Regions from separate parts of the Sphingomonas olei genome, predicted to be linked through region 2. Evidence: riboswitches for the same ligand, from Rfam matches in the RefSeq annotation. Region 2 holds a riboswitch; the other holds the start of a gene.
What was found. Region 2 has a riboswitch for cobalamin ahead of ACH0BU_RS10730 (TonB-dependent receptor plug domain-containing protein). Riboswitches for the same ligand answer to the same signal wherever they lie in the genome.
Positions count from the first base shown of each region.

Region 1: linked by a shared signal. The riboswitch ahead of ACH0BU_RS14825 (putative oxygenase MesX) and the one ahead of ACH0BU_RS10730 (TonB-dependent receptor plug domain-containing protein) in region 2 are both predicted to bind cobalamin.

Region 1 is NZ_JBIQEU010000017.1:39,553-46,006, reverse strand. Features, by position in the region: gene ACH0BU_RS14835 (TonB-dependent siderophore receptor) at 1-1,478, shown strand, start outside; gene ACH0BU_RS14830 (outer membrane protein) at 1,607-2,248, shown strand; cobalamin riboswitch at 2,331-2,554, shown strand; gene ACH0BU_RS14825 (putative oxygenase MesX) at 2,678-3,661, shown strand; gene ACH0BU_RS14820 (methionine synthase) at 3,688-4,716, shown strand; gene ACH0BU_RS14815 (DUF2946 family protein) at 4,826-5,215, shown strand; gene ACH0BU_RS14810 (TonB-dependent receptor) at 5,325-6,454, shown strand, end outside.
Region 2 is NZ_JBIQEU010000008.1:62,699-72,668, reverse strand. Features, by position in the region: gene metH (methionine synthase) at 1-1,846, opposite strand, end outside; gene ACH0BU_RS10750 (homocysteine S-methyltransferase family protein) at 1,927-3,000, opposite strand; gene ACH0BU_RS10745 (ABC transporter ATP-binding protein) at 3,046-3,798, opposite strand; gene ACH0BU_RS10740 (FecCD family ABC transporter permease) at 3,789-4,757, opposite strand; gene ACH0BU_RS10735 (ABC transporter substrate-binding protein) at 4,754-5,575, opposite strand; gene ACH0BU_RS10730 (TonB-dependent receptor plug domain-containing protein) at 5,658-7,517, opposite strand; cobalamin riboswitch at 7,640-7,841, opposite strand; gene cobO (cob(I)yrinic acid a,c-diamide adenosyltransferase) at 7,863-8,477, opposite strand; gene ACH0BU_RS10720 (hypothetical protein) at 8,521-8,922, opposite strand; gene ACH0BU_RS10715 (hypothetical protein) at 8,987-9,181, opposite strand; gene ACH0BU_RS10710 (DnaJ C-terminal domain-containing protein) at 9,383-9,970, shown strand, end outside.

The DNA of each region.
Region 1 (6,454 bases), on a different contig from region 2:
TGGCCGCGCCTTCGATCCGCTGGCAGCCGACCGCCGCGACCGACATCATCCTGACCGGTCTGTACCAGGAGGACGATACCGGCTCGACCTCGCAGTTCCTGCCGATCGTCGGCACCTTCCGCCCCAATCCCGCAAACCCGGGCGCGCGGCTCGATCCCTATACGTTCGTCGGCAAGGCGGGGTGGGATCGCTACAACGGACGCTCACTGCAGGGCGGCGGGCAGCTGGTGCACCGTTTCTCCGACAATGTCCGGCTCAGCCTCAAGGCGCGCTACATCGACAGCGACCTCGAATATTTCACCCATTATGCCGACAGCTACACCAACCCGACCGATCCCTTTTCGGTCTATGGCACCGACGGTCGCCATATCGGCCTGACCGCTGATGCCAGCGACGCGCGGATGAACGTCTTCTCGACCGACAACAATCTGCAGTTCACTTTCAACACCGGCGCCAATGTCGAACACACGTTGCTTGTCGGGCTGGACTATAGCTGGAACAAGGTCGGAAAGCGGGGCGTAGCGCTGTCGCCTGCGCCGGAGGTCGTCGACCTCTATGACATCGATTACGATGCACTGCTGACCTACGATCCGACGGGTCCGTTCGTCAATGAATCGCAAAAGCAGCTCGGCGTGTACGTGCAGGACCAGATCCGTCTGTTCGACCGTGTCTCGGTGATCGTCGGCGCCCGCCGGGACCATGTCACCAATTCGTCGGGGCAGGAAGACAACGCCACCACCTTCCGTGCCGGCATTATCGGGGAGATCGGCGCCGGCATCTCGCCTTTCTTCAGCTATACCGAAAGCTTCCTGCCGATCGCCGGGCGGCTGTCCGGGCCCGGCGGTGTTCCGGGCAATCCATTCAGACCGCAGACCGGCACGCAATATGAAGCCGGCGTGAAGTGGCAGCCCGCGCCCACCACGCTCGTCACCGTCACCGGATTCCACATCAAGGAGCGCAACCGCGTCCTCTACCTCGCCAACAACGTGACCACTCAGTCCGGCGAGCTCACGACCAAGGGGTTCGAATTCGAGGCCAGCCACACGCTGCCGGGCAATTTCGAACTGCTGCTGAACTACGGCTACAGCGAGCTGGATTCGGAAGTGAACACCAGCCTCGATTACATGCCGCGGCACACCGCATCCTTGTGGTCGACGAAGACCTTCGCGACCAGCGCGGACGGTCCGCAGCTGCGGCTCGGTGCCGGCATCGTCTACAGCGGCAACAGCAAGTCGACCGGCCCGCTCGATCCTTATGCCCTCAACCCCGCGATTGCGCCCGGCACGCTCTACACGATCGTGACGCCCGCACGTACTACCGTGGACGCGCTGGCGGAGGTCAGCTGGAACCAGTGGCGTCTCGCGGTCAACGCGACCAATCTGTTCGACGAACGCGCCTTCGCCTCCTGCCTGGCGCGTGGCGACTGCTTCATGGCCGCGCCGCGCAACGTCATGGCGACACTCGGCTTTCGCTTCTGATCGGTTTCGGCGGCGCATTTCCACCATGCGCCGCGCGATACGTGCATCTCCCGATATGCCGTGGCTTGGGCCGCGCTTATGTCGCGGGTGTCGGTAAAGAGTGATCCGGCCAAAGAGAGTGAGGCGATATGAAGTATTTCATCGGGACCGCGCTTGCGATCCTCATCGCTGCGCCCGCTGCGGCGCAATCCGCCGGGGCGATCCAATCCAGCGGTCGCGTCGAAGCCCGGTTCGGCTGGGACCGGGGTGAGTTCAAGACTGAATTTCGCGACCCTCTGGTAGACATTTCCGACAAGAACGGAAAGAGCGGCGTCACTTACGGTATCGAAGCGGGCTATGACTATGTCACCGACAGCCGGTTCCTGGTTGGCGGCTATGTCGGGGTCGAGGGATCGTCCATCAAGGACTGCGACACCAGCCCGTTCGGCGATCGTGCCTGTCTGAAGGGCGGACGCAATTTCACCGTCGGCGCACGGGCGGGCTACGTCACGGACCAGGGCGTCGTCTATCTTAAGGGCGGCTATTCCAACGGCCAGCTGAAGTTCGAGGCCGATGATTTCGTCGATGACGAACGGGTGCGGTTCAAGGACAATCACGGCGGCTTCCATCTGGGTGCCGGCGGCGAGGTAATGGTCGCCAACAACGTCTATGGAAAGCTCGAATACGTCTTCACCAACTATTCGGCTGACAAGTTCGACGACGGCATCACCTATTCCAAATTCCGTCCGCAGCGGCATCAGGTCGTGGCCGGCATCGGCATTCGTTTCTGATGAATGCAGCGGCACGACCGCAGCGGACATCATGATATAAACATATCTTTATATCAGCATTGACAGGGCTGGTTGGATGATGTTCAACCGGCCCTGTCGAGGTTCCCCATCCCAGGCGTGGCGATGGGGCTAAGACGGGAAGCCGGTGACGTTCCAGAAGGGGCGGATTCCGGCGCTGCCCCCGCAACTGTGAGCGGAGAGCGGCAGTTCCATTTCGTGTCACTGGGCCCTGTAACGGGTCCGGGAAGGCCGGAACTGCCGTGTTGACCCGCAAGCCAGGAGACCTGCCTCCGACGCGATAACGTTCCTCGGACGGGGGTTCCTCCGGTGGATCGCGCCGGAGAACCGTGGATGGTGACTGCCATCGCGGACCATCGATGACGTGCGCGCTCCCTCTGGCTCCCCTGTTCGTACAACAGCAGGTGAGTCATGACGAACAGCGGTTTCACGTTCACGACCAGCAGCATCCCTTTTGACGAGGACTATCAGCCCGGCGACAGTACGCGGCTGACCACCAACTTCGCCAATCTGGCGCGGGGCGAGGCGCGGGCAGAGAACCTGCGCAACACGCTGCGGATGATCGACAATCGCTTCAACGCACTGATGCACTGGGACAATCCCGGCGGTGATCGCTACGCCCTCGCGCTGCGCATCGTCTCCGCTCACCTGGCGATCACCGATGGCGACCCGGTCGGCCTGCCGCTGATCGAGATGCTGGCGACGACGGTGCTCGACCGGCAGAGCGGCGCGTGGACCGACGGCATGACCGGCAACAGCCTGTCCTCCTACATCCGCGACTATGATTTCAGCATCCGCCTGCCCGATTACCAGCGGCGCAGCCCATGCGGCGGTGCGCCGGAGGGGTTCGGCGAGTTACATGGCAAGCTGTTCCGGCACTTCTTGGGCTCCAGCGCCTATCGCGACCAGTTTGGCAAGCCGCCGGTGTTCTGCCTCAGCGTCTCCAGCCGCGAGATCTATCATCGCACCACCAACTCCCACCCGGTCCTGGGCGTGGAGTATCGATGCGAGCATCACTCCGCGACCGACAGCTATTTCGCCAAGATGGGCCTCGCGGTGCGCTATTTCATGCCGCCGCACGCCGCCGCCCCGCTCGCCTTCTACCATCAGGGTCGGCTGCTCGACGATTATACCCATGTCGAACTGGCCAGCACCGTCGCGACGATGGAGACCTTCCAGAAGATCTACCGGCCGGAAATCTACAACGCCAATTCGGTCGCCGCGCATGACTATCGGCCCAGCCTCACGCGGCAGGATTATTCGCTGACGCGCATCGCCTACGACCGCGAAGAACGCAGCCGCCTCGCCGTCGCGCAGGGCCGCTTTGCCGAGGAACATGTCATCCGCCCGCATGGCGCGATGCTCGAACAATGGTCAGCGACGTGCGGCCTGTGACCCCCATTCACCCAAGGAATCCAATGATGACCACAGTGTTGCCGACCACCACCGCCGGCAGTCTGCCCAAGCCCGCGTGGCTCGCCACGCCGGAGACGCTCTGGTCGCCGTGGAAGCTCGCCGATGCCGAACTCGCGGATGCGCAGCGCGACGCCCTGCGGCTTGCGGTGGATGATCAGCGCCAGGCCGGGATCACCATCATCGGCGACGGCGAGCAGACCCGCCAGCATTTCGTCACCACCTTCATCGAGCATCTGAACGGCGTCGACTTCGATCGTCGGGAGACCGTGCGCATCCGCAATCGCTACGACGCCAGCGTGCCGACGGTAACCGGCCCCGTGTCGCGCCCCCGTCCTGTGTTCGTCGATGATGCCCGCTATCTGCGCGCGCAGACCGATCAACCGATCAAATGGACCCTCCCCGGCCCGATGACGATGATCGATACCTTGTACGACGCGCATTACCGCAGCCGGGAGAAGCTGGCGTGGGAATTTGCCGGCATCCTCAACCAGGAGGCGCGGGAGCTGGAGGCGGCTGGGGTCGACATCATCCAGTTCGACGAACCGGCGTTCAACGTGTTCTTCGACGAGGCGAACGACTGGGGCATCGCTGCGCTGGAACGCGCCGCCGAGGGGCTGACCGCCGAGACGGCGGTGCACATCTGCTACGGCTATGGCATCAAGGCCAATACCGACTGGAAAAAGACGCTCGGCTCCGAGTGGCGGCAATATGAGCAAACCTTCCCTCGCCTGCAGCAATCGAGCATCGACATCATCTCGCTCGAATGCCGCAATTCGCGGGTGCCGATGGATCTAATGGAACTGATCCGGGGCAAGAAGGTCATGGTCGGCGCGATCGACGTCGCGACCGAACAGGTCGAAACCGCGCAGGAGGTTGCCGAGACGCTCCGCCAGGCGCTGCGCTTCGTCGATGCGGACAAGCTTTATCCGGCCACCAATTGCGGCATGGCCCCGCTGCCGCGTGCCGTGGCGCAGGGCAAGCTGAAGGCGCTGGGCGCTGGCGCGCAGATCGTCCGGCAGGAACTGACCGGCTGAAGCCCGCGACGCCCATTTCCAACCTGATTATCCCCCGCGACAAAATGTCCCAGTGACACCGCCGCACGCAGGCGATACCCACGGTATCGTGGGGGCGATCCGGAATCTGTTGGCGCAACGCCTGGTCCCAGTGCTGATCTGTGCCGCGGCGTTGCTGCTGAAGGTGCTGGTCCCCACCGGCTACATGATCGTTCCCGATGACGGGCGGATCACCGTCGCGGTCTGTTCGGGCTTCGGCCCGCAGACGATGGAGATCGTCATCCCGGGTATGGATCATGCCACGCCCGGCAGTGACTCGTCCAAGGATGGTGGCGCGGGCGACATGCCCTGCGCCTTTGCCGGGCTTTCGACGCAGTTCCTAGGTGCGGTCGATGCCGTGCTGCTGGTCGCCGCGCTGGCGATCGTGGCGGGCCAGGCGCTTCGCCCGATGGTGCGGCGCCTGCCGCGCGCCGCCCTCTACCTGCGCCCTCCGTTGCGCGGACCACCGCTGCTGATCTGACGCGCCGACCGGATCGACCGGCCGGCGACACTGCCGCCTCGCTTTCGCGCGGTGGCGTCCCTGCCGCGTCGCGTGCCCGGCAGGCCCTCGTCAGCAAGAAAGTCCTGTCATGGTCCGCAGCCTGTTGCTCGGCGGCGGCGCCCTGTGCGTCGCCGCTCCCTCCCCCGTCCTTGCTCTTCCCGATGCCGCTCCCGCCCAGCGCGGCGACACCCATATTGCCATCGGCGACGATGCCATCGTCGTCACCGCGCGCGATATGGCGCGCTCCACCGCCAATGTGCTCACCTCGGTCGATGTCCTCGGCGGCGATCTTGCCCAGCGGCAGAATGTCGACAACGCGTGGGAATTGTTCGCCCGCCTGCCCGGGGTGGTGCTGACCGATTTCAACCAGGGCACGACATCGGGCCGCTTCTCGATCCGCGGCTTCAACGGTGAGGGCGAGATCAACGCCGTCAAGCTGCTGATCGACGGCGTCCCGTCCAACGACAATGCCGGGCGGATCGACTTCATCGACCTGGTGGCGCCGCTCGATATCGCCGCGGTGGAGCTGGTGCGTGGCACGTCCGACCCGCGCTGGGGCCTCCATGCCATCGCCGGCAGCGCCAATATCAAGACGCGCACCGGCGGCAATTACCTCGACATGCGCGGCATCGCCGGCGCGTTCGGCACCTATGACGCGCAGCTCGCCGCCGGCGTCGAAACCGGCCGCCTCAGCCAGAATGTCGCGCTCTCCTATCGCCGAACGGACGGTTACCGCGATCACGCCGACCTCGACCGACTGACGCTGGCGGGCAAGTGGTTCTACGACCTGGGCGGCGCGCGGGTCGGCCTGATCGCTCGGCACAGCCGCAGCACGGCCGAGGAGCCCGGCTACCTCACCGATGCCGACGCCTATACCGACCGGCGGCGATCCTATGCCGTGTCTGAGACCGACGGCGGCACCCGCAATCTCAGCCAGTACAGCCTGCACCTCGACGCCGATCTGGCGCGCGACCTGTCACTGACCGCGGTCGGCTATGCGACGACCAACGATGACGATCGCTACGTGCGCTTCTCCGCCAATGTCGCGCAGCAGCGCCGGCTGACGCAGGAACAGCATTATGGCGTGGTCGCCGGCGTGCACTGGCATGCCGCGGGCTGGCTGATGGCGGAGGCCGGGGGCGACGTGCAATGGCAACACAATCGCAGCCTGCGCTGGACGACCGACCGGCGGATCATCACCGCACCGACGCGCGACCA
Region 2 (9,970 bases):
CCAGTTCCCACGAGCGGAAGAAGGGCGTCCAGTCGATCACCTCGCGCAGGTCGGCGAGATCCCAGTCGTCGAACCGGTGCACGCCGGGGTGGAGCGGTGCGGCAGGCTTCAGCGCCATGTCCGCCACGAACGCATTCTCGCGCGCCTTCTCCAGCGACACCAGGTTCGATCCGCTGGCGTTGGCGCGCTTGACGCGCACCTCGTCATATTCGGCCTTCGTCTTGGCGACGAACTCGGTCGATTGCGTGTCGGAGACCAATTGCGTGCACACGCCGACCGCACGGCTGGCGTCGAGCACATGGACCACCGCGCCCTTGTAGGCGGGGTCGATCTTCAGCGCGGTATGGACGCGGCTGGTCGTCGCGCCGCCGATCAGGAGCGGCATCGTCATGCCGGCGCGCTGCATTTCCTCCGCCACCGTCACCATCTCGTCGAGCGAGGGGGTGATGAGGCCGGACAGCCCGATCATGTCGGCATCATGCTCCACCGCCGCCTCGAGGATCCGGGTCCACGGCACCATCACGCCAAGGTCGACGATCTCGAAGCCGTTGCACTGGAGCACCACGCCGACGATGTTCTTGCCGATATCGTGGACGTCGCCCTTCACGGTCGCGAGCACAATCTTGCCCTTGCCCTTGGCCCCCGGCTCCTTCGACGCCTCGATATACGGCAACAGATGCGCCACCGCCTTCTTCATCACGCGGGCGGATTTCACCACCTGCGGCAGGAACATCTTGCCCGATCCGAACAGGTCGCCGACGACGTTCATGCCGTCCATCAGCGGGCCTTCGATCACCTCGATCGGCTTTGCCGCCTGCTGCCGCGCCTCCTCGGTATCCTCGACCACGAAGGCGTCGATGCCGCGCACCAGCGCATGCTCCAGCCGCTTGGCGACCGGCCAGCTGCGCCATTCCAGCGCGGCGCTATCGTCGGCGACGGCGCCCTTCTGCCCGCGGAACCGCTCTGCGATCGCGATCAGCCGCTCGGTCGGCGTCTCGTCCGCCGAGCGCGCCGGACGGTTAAGGATCACATCCTCGCACGCCTCGCGCAATTCGGGGTCGATCTGGTCATAGACGTCGAGCTGGCCGGCGTTGACGATCGCCATGTCGAGGCCCGCGGGTATCGCATGATAGAGGAACACCGAATGCATCGCGCGGCGCACCGGCTCGTTGCCGCGGAAACTGAACGACAGGTTGGAGAGCCCGCCCGAGAAATGGACGTGCGGGCAGCTCGCCTTGATCCGCTTCACCGCATTGATGAAATCGACGCCGTAATTGTTGTGCTCCTCGATCCCGGTCGCCACCGCGAACACATTGGGGTCGAAGATGATGTCCTCCGGCGGGAAGCCGATGCCGGTCAGCAGCTTGTAGGCGCGTTGGCAAATCTCGACCTTGCGGTCCTCGGTATCGGCCTGCCCCACCTCGTCGAACGCCATGACGACGACGGCGGCGCCATAGGCCATGCACTTCCTGGCCTCGGCGAGGAATTTCTCCTCGCCCTCCTTCATGCTGATCGAATTGACGATCGGCTTGCCCGACACGCATTTTAGGCCAGCCTCGATCACCTCCCATTTGGAGCTGTCGATCATCACCGGCACGCGCGCGATGTCCGGTTCGGCCGCGATCCGCTTCAGGAAGGTGGTCATCGCCTCGACCGCGTCGAGCAGGCCTTCGTCCATGTTGACGTCGATGATCTGGGCGCCGTTCTCGACCTGGTTGAGCGCGACGGTGACGGCGGCGTCATAGTCGCCGGCCATGATCAGCTTCTTGAACGCCGCCGATCCGGTGACGTTGGTCCGCTCACCGATGTTGACGAACTGGGTGGAGGAGGTGGGTTGGGAGGCCATGATATCCAGTATTTTCCGTGCGTGCCGGGCGTGCCCGCGACACGGCCGCGCGGGGGCGGCCGGCAACAGGGAAGCCGCGCCTACGCGGCCATGGTGAACGGTTCGAGCCCGGCGAGCCGCGTGCGCACCGGCGGCACCGGGATCGCCCGCGGGGCCAGACCGCGCACGGCGTCGGCAATCGCCTTGATATGCGCCGGCGTCGAACCGCAGCAGCCGCCCAGCACGTTGACCTGCCCCGCGTCGGCCCATTCCCGGACCAGCCCGGCGGTCGTCTCCGGCGCCTCGTCATAGGCACCCAGTTCGTTGGGCAGGCCGGCGTTGGGATAGACCATGATCAGCGTGTCGCAGATCTCGCTCAGCGTCTTCACATGCGGGCGAAGCTGCTGCGCGCCGAACGAGCAATTCAGCCCGATCGTCACTGGCTTCGCATGGCGCACGGCGTGCCAGAACGCCTCCACCGTATGGCCCGACAGATTGCGACCCGACAGATCGGTCAGCGTCATCGACAGCATGATCGGCACGTCGCGCCCGATCGCGGCGCCCGCCTCCTGCGCGGCCATCACGCCGGCCTTGGCGTTCAGCGTGTCGAACACCGTCTCGATCAGGATGAAGTCCGCCCCGCCCTCGATCAGCGCATCGGCCTGTTCGCGATACACCTGCTTCAGATAGTCGAAGTCGATCTCGCGAAAGCCGGGGTCGTTGACGTCGGGCGACAGCGACAGCGTCTTGTTGGTCGGCCCGATCGCGCCGGCGACGAAGCGGCGGCGGCCGTCACGCGCGGCATATTCGTCAGCGATACGGCGCGCCATGGCGGCGCTTTCGACGTTGATCTCGCGCACCAGATTCTCGGCGCCATAATCGGCCTGGCTGATGCGATTGGCCGAGAAGGTGTTGGTTTCCGCGATATCGGCCCCCGCCTCGAAATAGGCGCGGTGGATCGATTCGGGCACCTCCGGCTTGGTCAGCGCGAGGATGTCGTTGTTGCCCTTCTGGTCATGGCCAAGGCCAAGCGTGCCGGCATAATCCGCCTCCGACAGCTTCCAGTTCTGGATCTCGGTGCCGAATGCCCCGTCGGTGACGAGGATACGCTCGCGCGCGGCATCGAGCAGGGCTTCGCGGGCGCCCTCGGGCGCAAGACTGGCGTGGCTGGGCATGAAGCGCAGCATATAAAGATATCTTTATATGTTCAAGCCAGGTGGTCAGAGCCTTTCATCAGGCACGATCACGCGGCGGCCGTCGGCGCGTGCGAGCACCTCCACCCCAACCCCATAAGCCGCGGCGAGGTGCGCATGCGTCATCACCCTGTCGGTGGCGCCATGCGCGAGCACGCGGCCGTCCTTCAGCAGCAGCACCTCGTCGGCGATCGCGGCGGCCTGGGTCAGGTCGTGCAGCACGACGACGACGCCCATCCCGCGCGTCGCCGCATCCCGCAGCAGCGCCAGCGTCTCGAGTTGGTGCAGCGGATCGAGGCTGGCGAGCGGCTCATCGGCGAGCAGCCAGCGCGGCTCGCCGGCCAGCACCCGCGCGAGCAATACACGCGCGCGTTCCCCACCCGACAGGCTGCGCACCGCGCACTCGGCCAGATCGATGGTGTGCGTGGCCGCAAGCGCCCGCTCCACGGCCGCCGCGTCGCCGTCGCCGTGCGGCAGGCGGCCGAGCGCGACCAGATCGCGCACACGCATGTCCCAATGCACCACCGAATCCTGCGGCAGGTAGCCGATCGCCTTGGCGCGCTCGCGCGGCGACAGCGCGGCGACATCGACGCCGTCGATGCTGACCGCGCCACCCTCCACCTGCACCAGCGCGGCGGCGGCGCGCAGCAGCGTGCTCTTGCCCGCGCCATTGGCGCCCAGCACCACCGTCACCCGGCCGAACGCGAAGGCAGCGTCGACGCCGTGAAGGATTCGCCGCCGCCCGAGCGTAACGGCCAGATCGCGGGAGATCAGCCCCATGACCGCCCCCGCTCACCCAGCAGTAGGGCGAGGAAGAAAGGCGCGCCGATCAGCGCCATGGCGACGCCCAGCCGCACCTCACCCGCACCGGGCACCAGCCGGCAGAGCGTATCCGCACCGAGCACCAGCGCCGCCCCCCCCAATGCGCTCGGCACCAGCAGCGCAGAGGGCCGCGCCCCGACCAGCGGGCGCAGCAGATGCGGCACGACCAGCCCGACGAAGCCGATCACGCCGGTCACTGCGACACCGGCGCCGACCGCCAGCCCCGTTCCCGCGATGACCAGCGCCTGCAAGCGCCTGAGGTCCACCCCCAGCGATCGCGCGGCATCGCTGCCCAGCGTGAGCGCGTCGAGGCTGCGCCCGGTCAGGAGCAGCAGCACCGCGCCGGCCAGCATGAAGGGTGCGGCATGGGCCAGATCGGCGAAGCTGCGATCGGTCAGCGCGCCCATCAGCCAGTCGAGCACCTCGGCCACGACATAAGGATTGGGCGCGATCGAGATGAGAAAGGCGGTAAGCGCCGCAGCGAGGCTGGCCAGCACCGATCCCGCCAGCACGAAGGCGGCCGGGCTCTCGGCGCGCCAGGTGAGCGCGGCGAGCAACGCCATCGCCCCGATCGCCGCCGCCATTGCCGCAGCGAACACGCCCCATTGGCTCGCCACCCCCAGCACCAGCGCGGCGACCGCGCCCAGCGCCGCGGCGGAGGACACGCCCAGCACGCCGGGGTCGGCGAGCGGGTTGCGCAGCCATCCCTGAAGCACCGCGCCCGACAGGCCAAGCACCGCGCCAAGCACCGTCGCCAGCAACGCGCGCGGCAGCCGCAGTTCGGCGATGATCATCCAGCGCGGATCGCCCGACCACCAGGCGTCCAGCGGCACCCACGCCTTGCCCGCCATCAGCGAGCCGGCGAACAGCAAGAGGACGAGCAGCAGCAGGGCGGCGTTCAGCGGCACGCGGCTCATGCGCCAAGGCTCCGGCGGATTGCGGCAAGCCGCTCCAGCGCAGGCGCGATCGTCGGCCCGCCGCAATTGACGAGCGTGCGGGGGAAGGACGCCTCGCGGGTCGCTGCGCCGCTCGCCGCGAGCAACCGGCGACGCATCGTCGCGGTGCGCCCGCCAGCGTCGGGGGACAGGATCGCCGCGGGTGGATCGGCAACGATCGTCTCCACCGGCAACCGCCCGGTCATCGCCAGGCCGTAATCGGCGGCGGCATCGCGCAGCCCGACGTGGCCCATCATCTCGTGCAGCAGCGTGCCGTCACCATTGGCAAGGTCGCCGCCGATGAACAGCAAGGCGGACGGGCCGGGCCCGTCGCCACGTGTCGCTGCCAGCGCGCCGGCGATTCGCGCGTCGAGCGCTCCGCCCCGCCGCGTTGCGCCGACAGCGGCGGCGACCTCGGCGATCTGCGCGCGGCTGGCGGCGATCGTCGTGGGGGAATCGAGGTACAGGGTCCGCAGCCCCGCGCGCTCAAACGCCGCGCGGGTCGCGGGCGGCGTGAAGCTGCTCGCGATGACCAGATCGGGCGCGAGCGCGATCACCTCCTCCGCCGTTCCTGCGGTGGCGCGAAACTGGCGCGCCACGTCGAGCGGGAGCGAGGTGGCGCGGGGATCCTGCGAATAATGGCTGATCGCGGCGATCCGCTGCGGCGGCACCAGCGCGAGCAGCAACTGGTCCGCGCACGGGTTGAGCGAGACGATCCCGCCACCCCGCTCGCCAACGCGCGCCGGCGCCGCGCCGGAACAGCCGGCGAGCAACAGCGCAAGGAGCAGGATCAGCCGCATCGATCGTCAGCCTACCGCCCCCGTCCCCGCCCCGTCGCGATCAAAATGAGCGCGATGGGGCGGGAGCGGGCGCGGTGACGCCTCAGTCCAGCTTCACGCGCAGGCCGCCATAGGCCGCGCGCCCGATCGTGCCGTAATTGGCGACCACGCGGTAATCGGCGTCGAACACATTCTCGACCCGGCCATAGATCGACAGGCGGTCATTCAGCGGCAGCTCGACCCGCAGGTTCGCCAGCGTATAGCCGTCGAGCCGAACGCGATTGGCCGCATCGTCGAAACTGTCGCCTACGGTCAGCACGGTCGCGCCCAGCGCCAGCCCGAAGGGGAAACGATAATCGGCCGACACGCTGACGCTGTCCGCCGGCCGGCGCGCCAGATCGTTGCCGACCAGCCCGGCGCTGCGGTTCTCGCTGTCGACATGGGTATAGGCGGCGTTGATGGTGAAGCGATCGACCGGGCGCATCAGCAGCGCGAACTCGGCGCCCTTGGCGCGCGTGCGCGCGATGTTGCTGTAGGTGAAGGTCAGCGCGTCGAAATCGATCTGGTTGCGCGTGTGGCGATTGAAATAGGTCGCGCTGGCAACCAGCCGGTCGTCGATCAGCCGCTGCTCGATCCCTGCGTCCCAGCTCTTCGCGGTTTCCGGGTCGAGCGTCGGCGTGCCGTAGAAGGGCGCATACAGCTGGTACAAGGTCGGCGCCTTGAACCCCTCGGCATAGCTGGCGCGCAGCGTCGTGCCGGTGGGCAGCGTATAGGCGGCATTGGCGGCAAAGGTGGTGCGCCCGCCAAAGGCATCGTCATCGTCGTGGCGCACGCCCCCGGTGATGGCGAGTCCCGCGACCGGCGTCAGGATCACTTCGCCCCACACGCTCGTCGTGCCGCGGCTGAACCGGTCGGTGGCATCGGCAAGGCGGGTCGTCTCATGCTCCGCGCCCAGCACGACGCGGATCTGGTCCGTCGCCTGCAGATCGCCCTTGTAGGTGTAGCGTTCGCTGCGCCCGCGCGACAGGAACAATGGCGCGGCGCCGACATCGGGGTCGTAATTGTCGCGGTCGATATCGGCGATCTGGAACGCCAGCACGTTGCGGAACCGGCCGTCGAGGAAATCGGCGTTCAGCCCGGCATAGCCGTACAATTCCTGCGCCGTGGAATATTCGCGCGTATCGGCAAAGGCGAAGGCGGGCGCGGGAAAGCCGTCGAGGTCGGTACGGCTGTCCGCCCAATACCCACGCAGGTCGAGCCGGATGTTGGGCGCGAACGCCACTTCCACCCGGCCACTGGCGCCATATTGGCGATAGCCGTCCCGCTCGATGCCGCGATCATAAGCGGAAATGCCGTCAGTGCGCAGGTACCCGCCGGTGAGCGCACCGGAGACGATCCCGCTGCCGCCCGAAATGCCGCCGCTGGCGAACAGCGTATCCATCGCGCCATATTCGACATTGCCGCGCGCGCGCAGCTGCTGCGTCGGCGCCTGGGTGATCACGTTGACGACACCGCCGATCGCCTGGCTGCCCCAGGGCACCGAATTGGGCCCGCGCACCACCTCGACCCGCTCGACCGAGGCGGTGAGCAGATTGGCGAAATCGAACGCACCGCCGGGCGAGGAGGGGTCGTTGACGCGTACGCCGTCGATCAGCGTCAGCGTCTGGTCGGCCTCCGCGCCGCGGATGCGCACGTAATTGACCGTGCCCACCCCGCCGTTGCGAGTCATCGTCACGCCCGGCGTCGTCTGCAACAGGTCGCTCAGCACCACCGTCTGCCGCTGTTCGATCGTCTCGCGGTCGATGATCGTCACCGCCTGGCCGGTGGTGTCGACATCCTGCGGCACGCCGCTGGCCGTCACCACGATATCGCCGCGCGGCGGCGCTTCCTGTGGCCCCTCCTGCGCCAACGCAGGTGCGGCGATCAGGGTGGCGGATGCCGCCAGCCAATGCATGGTCTTCATTGTTCTTGCCCCAACAAAAGGGCTGCGGCCGGCGCCTTGCACAGCGCCGCCGGTCAGCCGATCCCTCTTGTCGTTCGCTCGAGGGTTTCGGCCTCGTCCGCCCGGCACACCCCGTCCGCGCGATGGATCGACGTGCGACCGGCAGGTCTCCTGGCTCTCGGTTCACCGTGCCGCCCGGCCTTCCCGGAAGCCTCAAGCCTCCAGTGGCGCGGATGGGCGACACTCGCCGATCACAGTTGCGGGGGCAGCGCGGGATCAGGCTGTTGGCCCTTCCCGACTTCCCTTTTCATCCCGTCTCCGGGAACCGTTCGCGGCCGCGCCCCTAGGATCAGCGGCCGGGGCGCGTCAATATTCGACGCCCTTTTGCGCGTTGAAGCCGGCGTTGAACGGGTGCTTCACCTCCCCGAATTCGGTGACCAGATCGGCGATTTCGACCAGCTCTGCCCGCGCGCCGCGCCCGGTGATGCAGATATGCTTGGTCAGCGGCCGCTCCTTCAGGAACGCCAGCACCTCCGCCGACGGCAGCGTATCGTCGGCAAGCACGATGTTGAGTTCGTCGAGGATCACGAAGTCGATCTCGGGATCGAGGATCAGTTCCTTCGCCCGCTCCCAGCCGCGGCGCGCCGCGGCGATGTCGCGCGCACGATCCTGCGTGTCCCAGGTGAACCCCTCCCCCATGCTTTCGAAGCTGACGAGGTCGGACGGGTGGTCGGTGAAGAAGTTGCGCTCGCCGGTTTCCCACGTGCCCTTCACGAACTGCAGGATCGCCACGCGCATCCCCCAGCCGACCGAGCGGATCGCCATGCCGAAGGCGGCGGAGGACTTCCCCTTGCCGTTGCCGGTGTGGACGATCAGCAGCCCGCGCTCCAGCGTGCGGCGCGCCTGCATCTTGTCGCGCGCCACCTTCATGCGGCGCATCCGTTCATTGTGCCGGGCGTGATCGTCGGGTGCGTCGGTCATCCGCGCGCTATCGTCATGTGCCGCGCAGCTGGCAACCGCCGGCTCATTTCGCCGCGGCAGGCGCCTTCTTGTAGGGCACGAAATCGCCGAGCACGACGAAGCCGCGCGGGATGCGCGACGTGCGATCGAGCAGCTGGAGCGAATCGGTCCGGCACAATTGCGGGCCGGCCCAGCGGTTCAGCAGCGCGTCGAAATCGTTGAGCTGGTCAGCGCCGGTCTGCGGCTCGTTGAGATACAGGGTGCTGCCGACGCGGTAGATGATCGCTTTCTTGTCGATGATCTGCGTTGACGTGATCGCGGTGGTGCTGATGCAGCGCACCGGCTCCCCAGCGACGCGCCCGGCGAGCGCCTTTTGCAATTGCACCTCCGGCGTGTCGCGCGGGGCTGCGGTGGCGGGAGCGGCCAGCACGGCCGCGGCGAGAAGGGCGGGTGCAAACATCTTCATGCGACAAGGCTGCGCCCGGCTTGCTGAACGCACGCTGACCATCGACAGGCCGGCGGCAGCGCGATCAGCAGCGTGCGCAGACCTGTTTCGCCATCGGCGGCACGCCCTCGCCGTCCAGCGTCACCAGCGCGGCATTCAGGTGAAGGCTGGTGGTCGACAGCCCCAGCATGTCCGCCATGCGCAGCGCCTCGCGGACGACATCGATCAACGGCCGGCCGGCATCGGCATATAGGTCAGGGGAGCACAGGTCGGATTGCATGGCGCGCGCCCTAGCCGCGTCGGCACGGCGCGGGAACCCCGCGGGCGGTAAATACCGCCGGGCGGAACGTTCCACCGGCCAGGCTGCTCGATCGCCCGCACAGCAAAGCCCTCCCCTCACGGATGCGGATGACGGATAACCTGCATTGCACTCGCTCGGGCGCTGCCCCACATAGCCGGGTAACACACCAACGGGGCAACAATGGCTGATCCATATTCGACGCTCGGCGTAGCGCGTGGCGCCTCCGAGGCCGAGATCAAGAAAGCATATCGCAAGCTCGCAAAGGAGCTGCATCCCGACCGTAATCAGGACAATCCCAAGGCGGCGGAACGCTTCAGCCAGGTCACCAATGCCTATGACCTGCTGAGCGACAAGGACAAGCGCGCCCGGTTCGACCGCGGCGAGATCGATGCCGATGGCAATCCCACCTCGCCCTTCGGGGCGGGCTTTGGCGGCGGCGGCTTTGCCGGCGGGCGCTCCGCCGGCGGCGGTTTCCGCAGCGAGGATTTCGGCGGCGCCGAGGGCGTCGACATGTCCGACATCTTCGAAGGGCTGTTCGGCGGCCGCGCCGGCGGGGCTGGCGGCGGCTTTTCCAGCGGCTTCGGCCGGCGGCAGCGCACCGCGCCGCGTGGCGAGAATGTCGCCTATCGGCTGCGCGTCCCCTTCGTCGATGCCGCCGCGCTGGAGCCGCAGCGGATCACGCTGGCCGATGGCAAGACAATCGACCTGAAACTGCCGCCCGGCGTCGAGACGGGGACGCAGATGCGCCTGTCGGGCAAGGGTGAGCAG